DNA from 2 places in the uncultured Bradyrhizobium sp. genome. Region 1 is predicted to be linked to the other one. Evidence: riboswitches for the same ligand, from Rfam matches in the RefSeq annotation. Region 1 holds a riboswitch; the other holds the start of a gene.
The links. Region 1 has a riboswitch for S-adenosylmethionine ahead of ACFE72_RS04395 (O-succinylhomoserine sulfhydrylase). Riboswitches for the same ligand answer to the same signal wherever they lie in the genome.
Positions count from the first base shown of each region.

Region 1 (7,753 bases):
TGTTTCGCGGCCTGGCGCTGTGGCTGATCTTCATCGACCACCTGCCGCCCAACATCCTGACCTGGTTCACGATCCGGAACTACGGCTTTTCCGATGCTACCGAAATCTTCATCTTCATCTCGGGCTATACCGCGGCGTTCGTGTATGGCCGCGCCATGCTCGAGCGCGGCTTTATCGTGGCGACGGCGCGCATTCTCAAGCGGGTCTGGCAAATCTACGTCGCCCACGTATTCCTGTTCACCATCTTCCTTGCCGAGATTTCCTACGTTGCCACCAGTTTCGAGAACCCTCTTTATACCGAAGAAATGGGAATCCTCGATTTCCTGAAGCAGCCGGATGTCACCATCGTCCAGGCGCTGCTGTTGAAATTCCGTCCCGTCAACATGGACGTGTTGCCGCTCTACATCGTGCTGATGCTGTTTCTGCCGCTGATCCTGTGGATGATGGAACGCAGGCCCGACGTGACGCTCGGACTGTCGGTCCTGCTCTATGCGGCAACGTGGGAGTTCGATCTGTACCTCACCGCTTACCCAAACGGCTTCTGGGCCTTCAATCCGTTTGCCTGGCAGTTACTGTTCGTGTTCGGCGCCTGGTGCGCGCTGGGCGGCGCGAAGCGGATGTCACGAATCCTGTCGTCGCCGGTTACGCTGTGGATTTGTATCGTCTATCTGTTCGCCGCGTTCTGCGTGACGCTGACCTGGTATCTGCCGCAGCTTCCGCATGTGATGCCGCGCCGACTCGAGCAGTGGATGTACCCGATCAACAAGACCGATCTCGACGTGCTGCGGTTTGCGCATTTCCTGGCGCTGGCTGCGATCACCGTGCGTTTCCTGTCCAAGGATTGGCCGGGATTGAAATCGCCATGGCTGCGGCCGCTGGTCCTGTGCGGCCAGCATTCGCTCGAAATTTTCTGCCTGGGCGTGTTCCTGGCCTTCGCCGGGCATTTCGTGCTGGCCGAGGTGTCGGGCGGTGCCGGGATGCACTTCACTATCAGTATTTGCGGAATCGTCATTATGTCCGCGGCGGCTTGGGTGTTTTCGTGGTATAAGGACGTCGCGGCGAAGAGCGGAACGCGCGGGAAAAGCAGCGACGCCAACGCCGACATGGCGGGAGGGGCGTGATGAAGCCCGATTTGAGGACCGTTCTGGGCTCGATAATGCTGACGGGTTTTATGGCCGTCGTGCCCGCGCGCGCCGAAGATGCTCCTGCAACCTGCGAGGTTCCGGCCTATCTGCTCTCCAGCGAGAGTGCGCTGCCCAAGGTCGCCGAGGTCGTGAAAAAAGGCGGTAAATTGGACGTTCTGGTCGTTGGCAGCCGGTCGTCGACCATCAATACTTCCGATGGAACAGCCTATCCCAGCCGACTGCAAGCGATCCTCCGCGAAAAACTGCCCGGGGTTAACGTCAACATCGGCGTCGAGCTGCAAATCAAGAAGACCGCCGAGGAGGTCGCCGCCGGCCTGGGCAAGCTCGCTGAAGAGCGAAAACCGACCTTGGTTATCTGGCAGACCGGCACCGTCGATGCGCTACGATCGATCGACCCTGACGATTTCCGCGTCGGAGTCGATGACGGCGTTGCTGCACTGCAAAGCGCCGGAACCGACGTAATTTTAATGAATCTGCAATACAGTCCGCGCACTGAAACGATGATTTCCGCCGCTCCCTACATAGATAACATGCGTGTGGTGGCGCAGCAGCGCGATGTTCCGCTATTCGACAGGTTCGCAGTGATGCGCCATTGGAACGAGTCCGGCGATTTCGATCTGTTCAGCGCTACGCACGGCGTTGAGCTGGCGAAACGCGTGCATGATTGCCTTGGCCGCGCACTGTCGAAATTCCTGATTGACGCGGCGCACATCGGTCCGGCCCAGCAGAATTGAGGATTTGGCGTTAATGGGTTTCGGCGGTACTTCTTTCCGAACTGCGATCATTGCAATCCCGCTTGCAGCTCTGGTGCTGCTGGCGCCGGCGGCACAGGTGCAGGGGCGCGCGGAACCGGCGCAGGCCTTGCCGACCGACGGGACGCAAGCTGCCACGACCGGTACGGCCGGAATTGATCAGTTGCAGCAAAAGAGCCTCGCCGGCAAGGCGATCGAGAAGGTCAAGGAAGTCGCGAAGTCGGCCGGAGATATCCTCAGCCGCGTTCCGTGCCGCTCGCCGAAGGGCGATGGCAAATCGATGGGGTCGCTGCCGCATGTTGCCGCCAAATTGGTGGCGGGAAAACCGGTCTTGATCGTGGCGTTCGGATCGTCTTCGACGCAAGGTTTTGGCAGCACCTCACCGGAATTCACCTACCCTAACCGGCTTGCCGCACAGTTGCGCCGTCAGTATCCCGGCGTCGACATCACCGTGGTCAACCGCGGCAAGGGCGGCGAAGACGCTCCGGAAATGATGAAGCGGCTGCAGACCGAGGTGATCGACGTGAAGCCCGATATGGTGATCTGGCAGGTCGGCACCAATGCGGTATTGCGTAATCTCGATCCGGCCGAAACCGCAAAGCTGGTGGAAGAGGGTGTTGCGAGCATCCAGGCCGCGGGGGCCGATCTGGTGCTGGTCGATCCGCAATATTCGCCCGCGGTCAATGCCAAGGGCGAAAATGCCAGCCGGATGGTGCAGTTGCTGGGCAAGGTCGCCGAGCTACGGCATGCCGGATTTTTCCCCCGTTTCGAGGTGATGCGCGACTGGCATGAGAAGCAGTCGATTCCATTCGATAGTTTCGTCGTCGCCGACGGCCTGCACATGAACGACTGGGGCTATGCCTGCTTCGCCCAACTGCTTGGCGACGACATCATCAAATCGGTTGGCCAGATCAAGCTCGGCGTCGCCGTGCCGCCGAACGTGCAGGCGTACCGGCCGATGTAGTTAACGAACTTGGCGTTTGATGCGGGCCCGGCTCTGCGAAGCGGCATGAAGAAGGCCGCATTGCGTCGGGAAACGAGCGCTAAGCCTGCTCCAGCGCGGCGGCAAAATCCTCGATCAAATCGTCGCGGTGCTCGAGACCGGCGGAGAACCGCACAAACCCCTCGCTGATGCCGAGTTCGGCGCGGGCCTCTGGTGTCAGCCGCTGGTGCGTGGTGGTTGCGGGATGCGTCACGAGGCTCTTGGCATCGCCGAGATTGTTCGAAATCCGCGACAGTTTCAGCGCATTGAGCATGCGGAACGCGCCGGCCTTGCCGCCCTTGACCTCGAAGCCGATCAGCGTCGATCCGGCGCGCATCTGCTTCTTCACCAACACTGCCTGCGGATGATCGGCGCGGCCGGGGTAGATCAGCCTCGAGATCTTCGGATGGCTTGCCAGCGCGTCGGCGATGGCCGCCGCGGTTTCGGTCTGCGCGCGCACCCGGATCGCCAGCGTCTCCAGCCCCTTCAATAGCACCCATGCGTTGAACGGGGACATCGAGGGGCCGGTCTGGCGCAGAAAAGTGTGGATGTGGTCGGCAATGAAGGCTTCCGATGACAGAATGATGCCGCCGAGGCAGCGGCCCTGGCCATCGATATGCTTGGTTGCCGAATACACGACCACGTCGGCGCCCAGCGCCAACGGACTCTGCCAGATCGGCGTCGCGAACACGTTGTCGACGATCAGCCGGGAGCCTGCCTGGTGCGCGATCTCGGCGATGGCGCCGATATCGAGCACGTCGAGCGTGGGGTTTGTGGGGCTTTCCAGGAAGCAGCTTTTCGTGTTCGGCCGCATCGCCTGCTTCCACTGCGCGAGATCGAGGCCGTCGACCAGCGTGGACTGGATGCCGTAGCGCGGCAGCAGATCTTCCACCACATAGCGGCACGAGCCGAACATCGCCTTGGCCGCCACCACATGGTCGCCGGCTTTCAGCGGTGCAAGAATAGCGGTGGTCACCGCGGCCATGCCGGTGGCGGTAGCGCGCGCCGCTTCAGCACCTTCGAGTTCGATCATCCGGCGCTCGAACATTGAAACGTTCGGATTGGAAAAGCGCGAATAGAGAAAGCCGGGATCGTCGCCCTTGAAGCGCGCCTCGCACTGTTCGGCGGTGTCGTAGACAAAGCCTTGCGTCAGGAACAGAGCCTCGGACGTTTCGCCGTATTGCGAGCGTAGCGTGCCGGAATGGACCAGCCGGGTTTCGGGGCGGTAATGTGCAGTGGATGATGCTTCCGTCACGTGACCTCCATCGTGACCGTCGAGAAACGATCACAAAAAAACCGGCCTGGAAAAATTTCCACAAGCCGGGATCACACGTGTCCCCGGCCTGTTTAGCGACTTGTTTAACGTGGCTGCAAGCCGGCCGGCTCAAATCACCACGGGATAAGTCGTGCTGTTAATCCACCTCGCCCTTTCCGTCAAGTCCGCCTTCGGATAACCGATAAAGTCGGTATTTTCAGCGGCTGGAATGGCAACGAGCCGTCCCCGAAGGACAACCAACGTGGCGTTTGCGCTTGCCTCCGATGCCAATGGCATTCTGCCCGACCGCATGATCGCGGCGATGGCGGATGCCGGGTTCATTCTGCCGGCCTATCCGTTTGTCGAAAGCCAGATCCAGCCCGCCAGCCTCGATCTGCGGCTTGGCGATACCGCCTACCGCGTCCGCGCCAGCTTCCTGCCCGGTCCGGGTTCGACGGTAGCCGAGCGCATCGACGAATTGAAACTGCACGAAATCGATCTGAGCGATGGCGCGGTACTGGAAACCAACTGCGTCTACATCGTGCCGTTGCTGGAAAGCCTCGCGCTGCCGCCCGAGATTGTCGCCGCCGCCAATCCGAAAAGCTCGACCGGGCGGCTCGATGTGTTCACGCGGGTGATCGCCGACGGCACACGGCGGTTCGACATGATCGGTGCCGGCTATCATGGGCCGCTCTATGCCGAGATCAGCCCGAAGACATTTCCGGTGTTGCTGCGCGAGGGATCGCGGCTGTCGCAGGCGCGTTTTCGCACCGGCGACGCCATCCTCAATGCCGACGAACTTGATGCACTGCACCATCTGGAGCGGCTGGTCGATGCCGACGACGCCGATCTCGTCAACGGCGTGGCCTTGAGCGTCGATCTAAGCGGCGCGAATGCCAATGGCTTTGTTGGCTACCGTGCCAAGCGGCACACCGGCGTGGTCGATATCGATCGCCGCGGCGGATATGCGGTCGAGGAATTCTGGGAGCCGATCGCCGCGCGTCCCGACGGCAGCCTTATCCTCGACCCCGGCGAGTTCTATATCCTGGCATCGAAAGAGGCGGTGCAGGTGCCGCCGGATTACGCCGCCGAAATGGTGCCGTTCGATCCGTTGGTCGGCGAATTCCGCGTGCATTATGCGGGCTTTTTCGATCCGGGCTTCGGTTACGCCGGCACCGGCGGGCACGGTTCGCGCGCGGTGCTGGAAGTACGCTCCCGCGAGGTGCCGTTTATTCTGGAGCACGGCCAGATCGTCGGCCGCCTGGTCTATGAGAAAATGCTGGCGCGGCCCGACGCGCTCTACGGCCAGCGCATCGGTTCCAACTACCAGGCGCAGGGATTGAAGCTCAGCAAGCATTTTCGGGTAGCTTAGCGTGGGGCCTGGATAAGCCAAGCGACATCGAGGACCGGCGCCGTGCTCGCTCCGGCTGTCGTTACGATCATCCGGTCTACTTCATCGCCGACCTGGCCGACGGTGTGACACGCCATACCGCGTTGCCGACATCGTCGGCGACCAGCAACGCGCCTTGCTTGTCGATTCTGACGCCGACGGGGCGTCCCTGTGCTTCGCCCTTGTCATTCAAGAATCCGGTCAGGATATCCTGCGGCTGCCCGGACGGCATGCCGTTGGCGAACGGCACGAAAATCACCTTGTAGCCGGCGCGCGGCTTGCGATTCCACGAACCGTGCTGGCCGACAAAGGCGCCGCCGGCCATCGCTTCCGGAAACAGGTTGCCGGTGTTGAAGGTGAGACCAAGCGACGCGGTATGTGCGCCCAACGCATAATCCGGCGCAATCGCTTTCGCCACCAGATCGGGCCGCTGCGGATCCATGCGGGTATCGACGTGCTGGCCGTAATAGCTATAGGGCCAGCCATAAAACGCGCCGTCCTTTACGGATGTCATATAGTCGGGCACCAGATCGTTGCCGAGTTCATCGCGCTCATTGACGGTAACCCACAACGCGCCGCTCTGCGGCTGCCAGGATGGCCCGTTGGGATTGCGCAGGCCCGATGCAAATACGCGCCATTGTCCGCTGGCACGATCGACTTCGAGAACGGCGGCGCGATTGGCTTCTGCATCTATGCCGTTCTCGCCGACGTTGCTGTTGGAACCGACGGTCGCATACAGTTTGCCGCCGTCCTGGCTGGCGGCAAGATCCTTGGTCCAGTGATGGTTGATGGTGCCGCCCGGCAGGTCAGTGAGCTTTACGCCCGGCGCCGTGATCTTGGTATCGCCATCGTGATATGGAAATTTCATGATAGCGTCGGAGTTCGCCACATAGAAATCGCTACCGACCAGTACCATGCCGAAGGGCGAATTCAGCTTTTCGAGAAACACGCTTTTGGTCTCCGCGACGCCGTCGCCGTCGCCGTCGCGGAGCAGGGTGATACGGTTGGCGCTCGGCACGCCGGCGCCAGCCCATTTCTGTACCTGCTTCATGATGAAACCTTTGACGCCTTTGGCATCATCGGGCTTCGGCGGGGCGTTGCTTTCGGCCACCAACACGTCGCCGTTCGGCAGCACGTAGACGGTGCGCGGATGATCCAGCCCGGTCGCGAACGCATTCACGGCCATGCCGTTGGCGGCGGTGGGTTTGGCGCCGGAGGGCCAGCCTTTGGCGGTTGCGATATTGACGGTAGGAAGTACCGAACTCTGCGGCGCCGGCAGGGTCGGCGCGGCGCCATAACTCTGCTGCGCGGTCGCTGTGTCCTGCGGGTCGTTACAGGCGGCGAGCGGAAGTGCCAGCGCTCCCACACATGTAGCGAGCAGAAGTCGGGTGTGCATGATGGTTCCCTTCGGTTAACCCGTGGTAATTCGCGAACCAGGAGAACGTTCATGACGCCTGTCATGAAAATCATGTGAATTGCGTGTGGCCGGGCTATGCTTGGCAGCGTGCAAAGCAGCGGATGGGGGAGTTATGACCGGACAGAGCGACGCGCAGGAAGCAAAATGGTTGCGATGGCGGAGCATCGCCGACCTTTACCACGCCTATTTCACCGGCCTCATTCTGACCATCGTCACCCGGCGCGGTACGGCCGATGCAGCCGAATTCCTGTTTCGGGTGTTTCGCCGCCAGCAGCAGGAGCGTTTCCTGCCCGGCCTTGAAAAGCTGGGGTTGAGCGGGTTGCCGCCGGCCGTGGCGGCCGCGCAGTACCACTACTTGTCGAACTGGATTGGAGGCGTTTCGGTTGAGTATATGTACGAATCCGATCGCAAGGCCTGGATCCGATATCCGCCGCCGCGCTGGATCTGGCACGGCACCGCGATCTGCGGCGTCCCGGGGGAGGTGTCGCGTGCGATGCTGCGCGGATGGCACGCCAACAATGGCGTGTCACTCGGCAATCCGAAGCTCGGCTTCGTTTGCACCAAGCAGAGCGTGGATGGACAGGATGGCCTCGAAGGCTATTATTACGAATACGACCACGCGCTCGACGTCGATCAGCGCCTGGTATTCGCGCGCCATCTGCAGGCGCCTCCGTTCGATGCTGAAAAAGCCCCGGCGCTGCCGGTATCGATCTGGCCTAAGCCGCGACTTGAGAAAGCGTATCGCAATTACGCGATGGAATATGTGAAGACTGCGGCTCCCGTGGCGGTGCAGCTGTTCGGTCCCGCCGACG
Region 1 covers NZ_CAXUNQ010000004.1:160,770-168,522, reverse strand. The annotation lists gene ACFE72_RS04410 (OpgC domain-containing protein) at 1-1,121, shown strand, start outside; gene ACFE72_RS04405 (SGNH/GDSL hydrolase family protein) at 1,157-1,879, shown strand; gene ACFE72_RS04400 (SGNH/GDSL hydrolase family protein) at 1,893-2,861, shown strand; gene ACFE72_RS04395 (O-succinylhomoserine sulfhydrylase) at 2,941-4,134, opposite strand; SAM riboswitch at 4,206-4,285, opposite strand; gene ACFE72_RS04390 (2'-deoxycytidine 5'-triphosphate deaminase) at 4,364-5,506, shown strand; gene ACFE72_RS04385 (PQQ-dependent sugar dehydrogenase) at 5,583-6,920, opposite strand; gene ACFE72_RS04380 (hypothetical protein) at 7,054-7,753, shown strand, end outside.

Region 2 (7,753 bases), on a different contig from region 1:
CCACATAGGCCAGCGCGCTGACGCGCTGGCGCGCGTGGTTTTCGAGCCATACCGAGCGCATCACCTCGCGATAGACGCTGGTGACCTGCTCGCGCGCGCGCAAATATGCGACGGTCGCGATACGATGCTTCTCCGCAACCCGGAATGCGATTCCCCGGCAGGCGCCGCCGCGGTCGAGGCCGAGCACGAGGCCGGGCTTTTCCGGCGTTCCCCGGTGCACAAACGAGTAGACGCAGAGCGCGCGGTGCTCGCCGATCAGCCGTGCCGGGACCTGCTCGATGAATTCGAAGCCCGGCCGCCACATCAGCGAGCCGTAGCCGAACACCCAGAGGTCGCCTTTGGGAGATTTCGCCTCGGACAGGATTTTGGCTGGCATGGCGCGCACGGCTAGCAGAATTCCGCCTCCGATGAAAATGCGTTAACTTGATGGCGCGCCTGCATCGTGCAATTGACAAATTCCTCGGATCAAGGTCGCCGCATGTCCGATATGACCCTCGCGCCACGCCCGCAGCGGCTTTGGCGGCTTTTCCTCATGCCTGTCCTGTTGCTCGCCGCGGCCATCGCATGGTGCGCGTTCTGGTTCCATGCGGCGTCGAAGGTCGATGAGACGGCGGATGCCTGGCGTGCCCGCGAGGCGAAATCGGGCCGGGTCTACGACTGCGACAAGCGTTCGGTGGCTGGCTTCCCCTTCCGTTTCGAAGTTTCCTGCAGCGGCGCCAGCGTCGCGCTGATGGCGCAGACCGCGGCTGCGCCGCAAGCCCCGATCACGGCCCGGCTCTCCGAAATCCTGGTGGTGGCGCAAGCCTATGATCCCAAACTGCTGATCGCGGAGTTCACCGCGCCGGCGACGATTTCCGGCATGGATCGGCAGCCTTTCATGACGGTGAACTGGAGCAAGGCCCGCAGCAGCATCGTCGGCCTGCCGGCCGTGCCGCAGCGCGCCGCCATCGTGTTCGATGATCTGGTCATCGATCGTATCAACGCTTCGCTGCCGACGCCGCTGGCGCGCGCCGGGCATGTCGAGCTGCACGCCCGCCTGGCCGATGGCTCGGCGCAGGATCATCCGGTGATCGAAACCGTGTTGCAGATCGCCGGCGGCAGTTTGCAGGACCTGCATCCGCTTCTCATCGAACGGTTCGATGCCGATCTGCGCATCCTGTTCAGCGGCCTGAAGGATTTTTCGCCAAAGCCCTGGCCGGAACGGTATCGCGAAATGCAGGCTGCGGGCGGCCATGTCGAGGTCGTGCAATCCCGGATCGCGCAGGGCGACCTGATCGCAGTCGCCGCGGGCACCCTGGGTCTCAGCCCCGGCGGCGGTCTCGACGGCGAATTGCAGATGACGGTTGCGGGGTTCGAGAAGGTAATCCCGGCGTTGGGAATCGAGAAGATGCTTGAACAGGGCGTGCCGCAGGCGACGCTCGACCGCGTGGTTCCCGGCGTGAAAACCCAGGACGTCAACAATCTGCTGGGTGCGCTGAATCGAGCCATTCCCGGCCTCGGCAACGTGGTCAAGCAGAATGCCAATATCGGCGTTGCCGCCGGCATCAATTCGCTCGGCAAGGAAGCCGTTCTGGAAGGCAGGAAGGCGCGGGCATTTCCGCTGCGCTTCGTCGACGGCGCGGTGTTTCTGGGGCCGCTCAAGGTGGGACAGGTGCCGCCGCTGTTTTGAGAACAGACAGATCTGGCGTCCTTGCGGGGACGACGGGCAGATTACTCGGCCTTCTTCCCCAGCTGCGCGTGCGGGCGGCCGAAATCGGGTGCCGCGGAGTCCTGGCCGATTTCGACGATGCCGCGGCGGATCGCGCGGGTACGCGAAAAATGCTCGAACAGCGCCTCGCCGTCGCCGCGTCGAATCGCCCGGGTGAGTTTTGCCAGGTCCTCGTTGAAGGTGCCGAGCATTTCCAGCACGGCGTCCTTGTTGGTGAGGAATACGTCGCGCCACATGGTCGGATCGGACGCGGCGATGCGCGTGAAGTCGCGAAAACCGCCGGCGGAGAACTTCAGCACCTCGGATTGCGTGACACCTTCAAGCTCATCCGCCGTGCCTACGATTGTATAAGCGATCAGATGCGGCAGATGGCTGGTGATCGCGAGCACCATGTCGTGGTGGTCCGGCGTCATGGTCTCGACCTTGGCACCGAGCCCGGCCCAGAATGCGCGCAGCCGCTCCACCGCGTTCGGATCGGTGCCTTCCGGCGGGGTCAGAATGCACCAGCGATCGATGAACAACTCGGCAAAGCCGGCGTCGGGGCCGGAGTGCTCCGTCCCCGCCACCGGATGCGCGGGAATGAAGTGCACGCCTTCGGGCAAGCAGGGCGCCATGTCGCGTACGACCGCGCCCTTGACCGAGCCGACGTCGGAAACGATGGCGCCGGGCTTGAGATGCGGCGCGATTTCCTGGGCGGCCAGGCCGCAGGCGCCGACCGGGACGCACAGGATGACGAGGTCGGCGTCTTTCACGGCCTGCGCATTGGTATCCGCCACACGATCGACGACACCGAGTTCCGATACCCGCGCGCGGGTTTTTGCCGAGCGCGCGGTGGCGACGATTTCTCCTGCCAACCCCTGCGCCCGCGCAGCGCGCGCGATCGAACCGCCGATCAGCCCGAAGCCGATCAGCGCGATCCGTGGAAAAACCGGCGCGGCGTTCACTTCCGCCCTGTAAAGTCGCGCAAGCCGTCGACCACCAGGCGGTTGGCTTCCTCGGTGCCGATGGTCATCCGAAGCGCGTGCGGCAGGCCGTAATTGCCGAGCGCGCGCAACACCAGTCCGCGCCTGGTCAGGAACGCGTCGGCATCGGCGGCGGTCTTGCCCTGTTCCAGCGGAAAATGGATCAGTACGAAATTCGCAACGCTTGGCGTCACCTTGAGGCCGAGCTTGCCGATCTCCGCGGTCAGCCAGTTGCGCCAGTGCTCGGTATGCGTCCTCGACATCTCCATATGCGCGGTGTCCTCGATGGCCGCGACGGCCGCCAGCATCGCCGGCGTCGAGACGTTGAACGGTCCGCGAATCCGGTTGACCGCATCGACGATATGCGCAGGACCGAACATCCAGCCGATCCGCAGCGCCGCGAGGCCGTGGATCTTGGAGAAGGTGTGGGTCATCACGGTATTGTCCGTGGTCGCCACCAGTTCGATGCCGAGTTCGTAGTCGTTGCGCGAGACGTAGTCCGAATAGGCGGCATCGAGCACCAGGAGCACATGGGGCGGCAATCCCGCGCGCAGCCGCTTGACTTCGTCGAACGGCAGGTACGTTCCGGTCGGATTATTGGGGTTGGCGAGCCAAACCAGTTTTGTCCGTGGCGTGACCCGCGCCAGGATGGCGTCGACGTCGGCGGTGAAACCGGTTTCCGGCGCGACTACATTGGCGGCGCCGTTCGCTTTGGTCGCGATCGGATAGACCAGAAAACCATGCGCGGTGCTGATCGCCTCGTCGCCGCGGCCGAGATAGGTGTGCGCCAGAAGATTGAGAATCTCGTCGGAGCCGGCGCCGCAGATGATGCGGTCGGGATCGAGCCCGAAGGCGCGGCCGATCGCCTGGCGCAACACCCGCGACGTTCCTTCCGGATAATCCTCGAGATGCGCTGCGGCTTGCCTGTAGACTTCCATGGCCTTCGGCGAGGGGCCAAACGGGGTCTCGTTGGCGGACAGCTTGAACACCTTGCGGCCCGGCTCCGGCACTGGGCTTTTGCCGGGCGTGTAGGGCGCAATATCGAGAATGCCGGGATTCGGCATGGGTCGGGACATCGTCAACTCCGGATATTCGGGGCAGGCTATTTCGCCGCCCCGCTGGGGACCACCGTATAGCGCCTTGCGTGGCTGCCGACGAGAGCCGTCGAGCGCACCGAGGCGCCGGCTTCGATCAGCGCCGATCTGATCTTTTCCACGCTCTGGGCGCCGGCCACCGAAACCAGCAGCGCCGCGCCGTCACAGGCGGCGTCAGGCACCGCGACGATCTCCGCCAGCGGCGACAGCGCGCGGGCGACTTCCGCGTTCCACCCCGAAACCCGCACGCTCCACGTCTCCACTTCGGTCACCATCGCGCTGTCGGCGACGCGCGACACCACGAACACCGGCAACGCGGCGGGGTGATCGGCGCGTTCGATGAACGGCAGCCGGGCGATGATTTTCGGCGCGCCGTCGGTCTCGAGCGCGATCCACCATGGCGCGCGGCTGGAAGTCGCGGACACCAGCGCAAGATCGCCTTTCGATCTGGCCACGGCTTCGACCGCCGCCGGCGCGTTGAAATGCGCGACGAAGGGAACGGTGAAGCCGAAATGGAAGCGGGCCGAATCCCGCATCGTGGATTCCCCGAGTGACAGATCCGCATGCACCGAAAACGGCGCCTGGACGTAAGTGAACGTCGAGATGATGACGCGCCAGATACTCTCGACCGTATCGAGCGGCAGGATGCCGCGATGGCGCTCCGCCAGCCGCCGCATCATGTCGGCCTCGCGCGCCGGACGGAACGCGGAGCCGATCTCCTGGGTCTGCTTGACCTGGATCAGGCGATCGATGATGTCGCCGCGCGCCATCAGCAGACCGTGGACCTGCTCGTCGATGGCGTCGATCTCTTTGCGCAGCAGCTCGAGCGAGGGCGGCGCCGGGGGCGGTTGGGACATGGTGAGTGACCTACAACCATCCTTCGAAGCCCGCCGCAAGGGCCAACCGCCCCCCGTCATCGCGAGCAACGCGAAGCAATCCGGTTCTGTGCGGTCGGAAAAACCGATTGCCTCGTCGCTTCGCGCCGCGCAATGACCAGCCGTCTTGACGGAAACCTAGCTTGGGATTAGCTTGGCCGTTCTGTGGTCATTTGAGCCGGCCGGCTTGCAGCCACGTTAAATAACTTGCTAAACAGGCCGGGGACAATTTGATCCCGGCCGAACTCATTGTTCAGGCCGGGTTTTTTTATGGCCTGATTTCCCGTGCTGTTGTGAAACCTCCAAGGAGGTCGGACCCAAAATGGCAAATGTGAAGTCGATACCAAGCCTGGCTGTCCACACCGAGGAGCGCGCGCACGAAGCGGATCATCCGTCTTCGCAACTGGCGCTGTTCGGCGCGGACCAGCCGTTGCGGCTGGATTGCGGCATTGATCTGACGCCATTCCAGATCGCCTACCAGACCTATGGCGAACTCAACCCCGACAGGTCCAACGCCATCCTGATCTTCCATGCGCTGACCGGCGACCAGCACGTTGCCAATGTGCATCCGGTGACCGGCAAGCCCGGCTGGTGGGAGACCATGGTCGGTCCCGGCCGGCCGCTCGACACCGACAGGTATTTCATCATCTGCTCGAACGTGATCGGCGGCTGCATGGGCTCGACCGGGCCGGCAACGACCAATCCCGCCACCGGCAAATTGTGGGGTCTGGATTTTCCCCTCATCACAATTCCCGACATGGTGCGCGCGCAGGCGATGCTGCTCGATCGTCTCGGCATTGAAACGCTGTTTTGCGTGGTCGGCGGCTCCATGGGCGGCATGCAGGCGCTGCAGTGGACCGCGGCGTATCCTGCGCGGGTATTCTCGGCGCTGGCGGTGGCCTGCAGCACGCGGCACTCGGCGCAGAACATCGCGTTCCACGAGCTGGGGCGGCAGGCGGTGATGGCCGATCCGGACTGGCGCGGCGGCCGCTATTTCAAGGAGGGCACCGATCCGCATCGCGGCCTCGGCGTCGCGCGGATGGCCGCCCATATCACCTATCTGTCGGATGCCGCCCTGCATCGCAAGTTCGGACGCCGGATGCAGAACCGCGAACTGCCGACGTTTTCCTTCGACGCGGATTTTCAGGTCGAGAGCTACCTGCGCTACCAGGGCTCGTCGTTCGTCGAGCGGTTCGACGCCAACAGCTATCTCTATCTGACGCGGGCAATGGATTATTTCGACATCGCCGCCGATCATAAGGGGGTGCTGGCGGAAGCGTTTCGCGGCATCCAGACCCGGTTCTGCGTGGTCTCCTTCACGTCGGACTGGCTGTTTCCGACGTCGGAAGCACGCGCCATCGTGCACGCGCTCAATGCCTCCAGCGCGCGGGTGTCCTTTGCCGAGATCGAGACCGATCGCGGCCACGACGCCTTCCTGCTCGACGTGCCGGAGTTTTTCGAAATTTCCAGGGCCTTTCTGGAATCGGCCGGCAAGGCGCGCGGCCTGAGGGCATAGCATGACGGCGCAGCAACAGGTCTTGCCGCTGCCGGAACTTGCTGCGCGCGGCAGCGAAAATTACCGCGGCGATCACCTGCTGGTCGCGCAAATGGTCGAGCGCGGCTCCAAGGTGCTCGATGTCGGCTGCGGCGAGGGCGACCTGCTGCAACTCTTGGAAACCCGCGGCATCGACGGCCGCGGCATCGAGCTGTCGCGCGAGGGCGTCAACCGCTGCGTCTCAAAAGGCCTCGCGGTGGTGCAGGGCGACGCCGACACCGACCTCGTCAACTATCCCGACGATGCTTTCGACTACGTCATCCTGTCGCAGACCTTGCAGGCCACGCGGCAGCCGCGCGTGGTGCTGGAAAACCTGTTGCGGATAGGACGGCGCGCCATCGTGTCGTTCCCGAATTTCGGCTTCTGGAAGATGCGGCTGCAACTGCTGGTCGGCGGCCATATGCCGCGCACGGAAAATCTGCCCGCGACCTGGTACGACACGCCGAACATCCATTTCTGCACCATCAAGGATTTCGTGCAGCTCTGCGACGAGATCAACGTCAAGATGGAGCGTGCGGTCGCGCTCGATCTGTACGGCCGGCCGCTGCGGCTCAACGCGCCCTGGTGGTTCTGGAACATGTTCGGCGAGCAGGGCGTGTTCCTGCTGAGCCGCGCGGGCAAGGGCCGGTAACCCGTCAGGCCCGGCCTTGGGCCGGGCATCCACGTCTTTCTTGCTTCGGCGAAAGGAAGAGGTGGATGGCCGGGACAGCCCGGCCATGCCGGGAATCATGGCCGCACCGACCGCGGATCGCGCGCTCCCCAGCGGCCGGCTTCCGCCTGCACCAGAAACCGTTCCAGCGTTTCGTTGAACAGCGCCGGCTCTTCCAGATTGAGCACATGGCCGGTTTTCGGGAACATCGCCAATCCCGAGGTTGCGATGCGCTTCTTGAGATAGAGGCTGGCCTCGACGCAGGAATCGTCCTCGTCGCCGACGATGATCAGCGTCGGCAAGGTTAGGCGGCTGATGTCATCCTCGAACTCGTAAAGCGGCGGCCGCCCGCGCTGAAAGCCACGCTGGGTGTGGGCCGAACCCTGCACATCATGCTTTGCGAGCGCATCGTAAAATTCCTTGAAACCGCGCGGGTCCTTTATCAGAAACGGAATTCGCCCGGGTGCCATGCCGGAAACCTTGGCGACGACGTCGGGATCGCCCTTTTCGAATTCCTCGGCATGCGCCATGCATTGATCGCGAAAGCCCTGCAGGCGCTCTTTCTCGAACCCTGAACCGACACCGGCCAGCGTCAGCGACAGCGCACGCTTCGGCATCTGGATGCCGGCCTGCAACGCCGAATAGGCGCCCATCGACAAGCCGACCAGATGGGCGGCCGGAATTTTCAGGTGATCGAGCACCGCGACCGCGTCGTCGCGGAAGTGCTGGTAGCTGTAGGCATCCGCCGAATCCGGGATGTGCGAGGGGATGTAGCCGCGCGCCGAATAGGTGATGCAACGATGGCTGCGCGAGAAGTAACGCATCTGCGGCTCCCAACTCGCGTAGTCGGCGGCGAATTCGTGCACGAACAGGATCGGCGTGCCGCTTCCGACTTCTTCGAAATACAGGC
Region 2 covers NZ_CAXUNQ010000034.1:41,047-48,799, forward strand. The annotation lists gene ACFE72_RS16560 (gamma-glutamylcyclotransferase) at 1-376, opposite strand, end outside; gene ACFE72_RS16565 (DUF2125 domain-containing protein) at 479-1,669, shown strand; gene ACFE72_RS16570 (prephenate/arogenate dehydrogenase family protein) at 1,711-2,652, opposite strand; gene ACFE72_RS16575 (pyridoxal phosphate-dependent aminotransferase) at 2,649-3,746, opposite strand; gene ACFE72_RS16580 (chorismate mutase) at 3,773-4,621, opposite strand; SAM riboswitch at 4,795-4,874, shown strand; gene ACFE72_RS16585 (homoserine O-acetyltransferase) at 4,962-6,155, shown strand; gene metW (methionine biosynthesis protein MetW) at 6,157-6,825, shown strand; gene ACFE72_RS16595 (alpha/beta fold hydrolase) at 6,921-7,753, opposite strand, start outside.
Region 2: linked by a shared signal. The riboswitch ahead of ACFE72_RS16585 (homoserine O-acetyltransferase) and the one ahead of ACFE72_RS04395 (O-succinylhomoserine sulfhydrylase) in region 1 are both predicted to bind S-adenosylmethionine.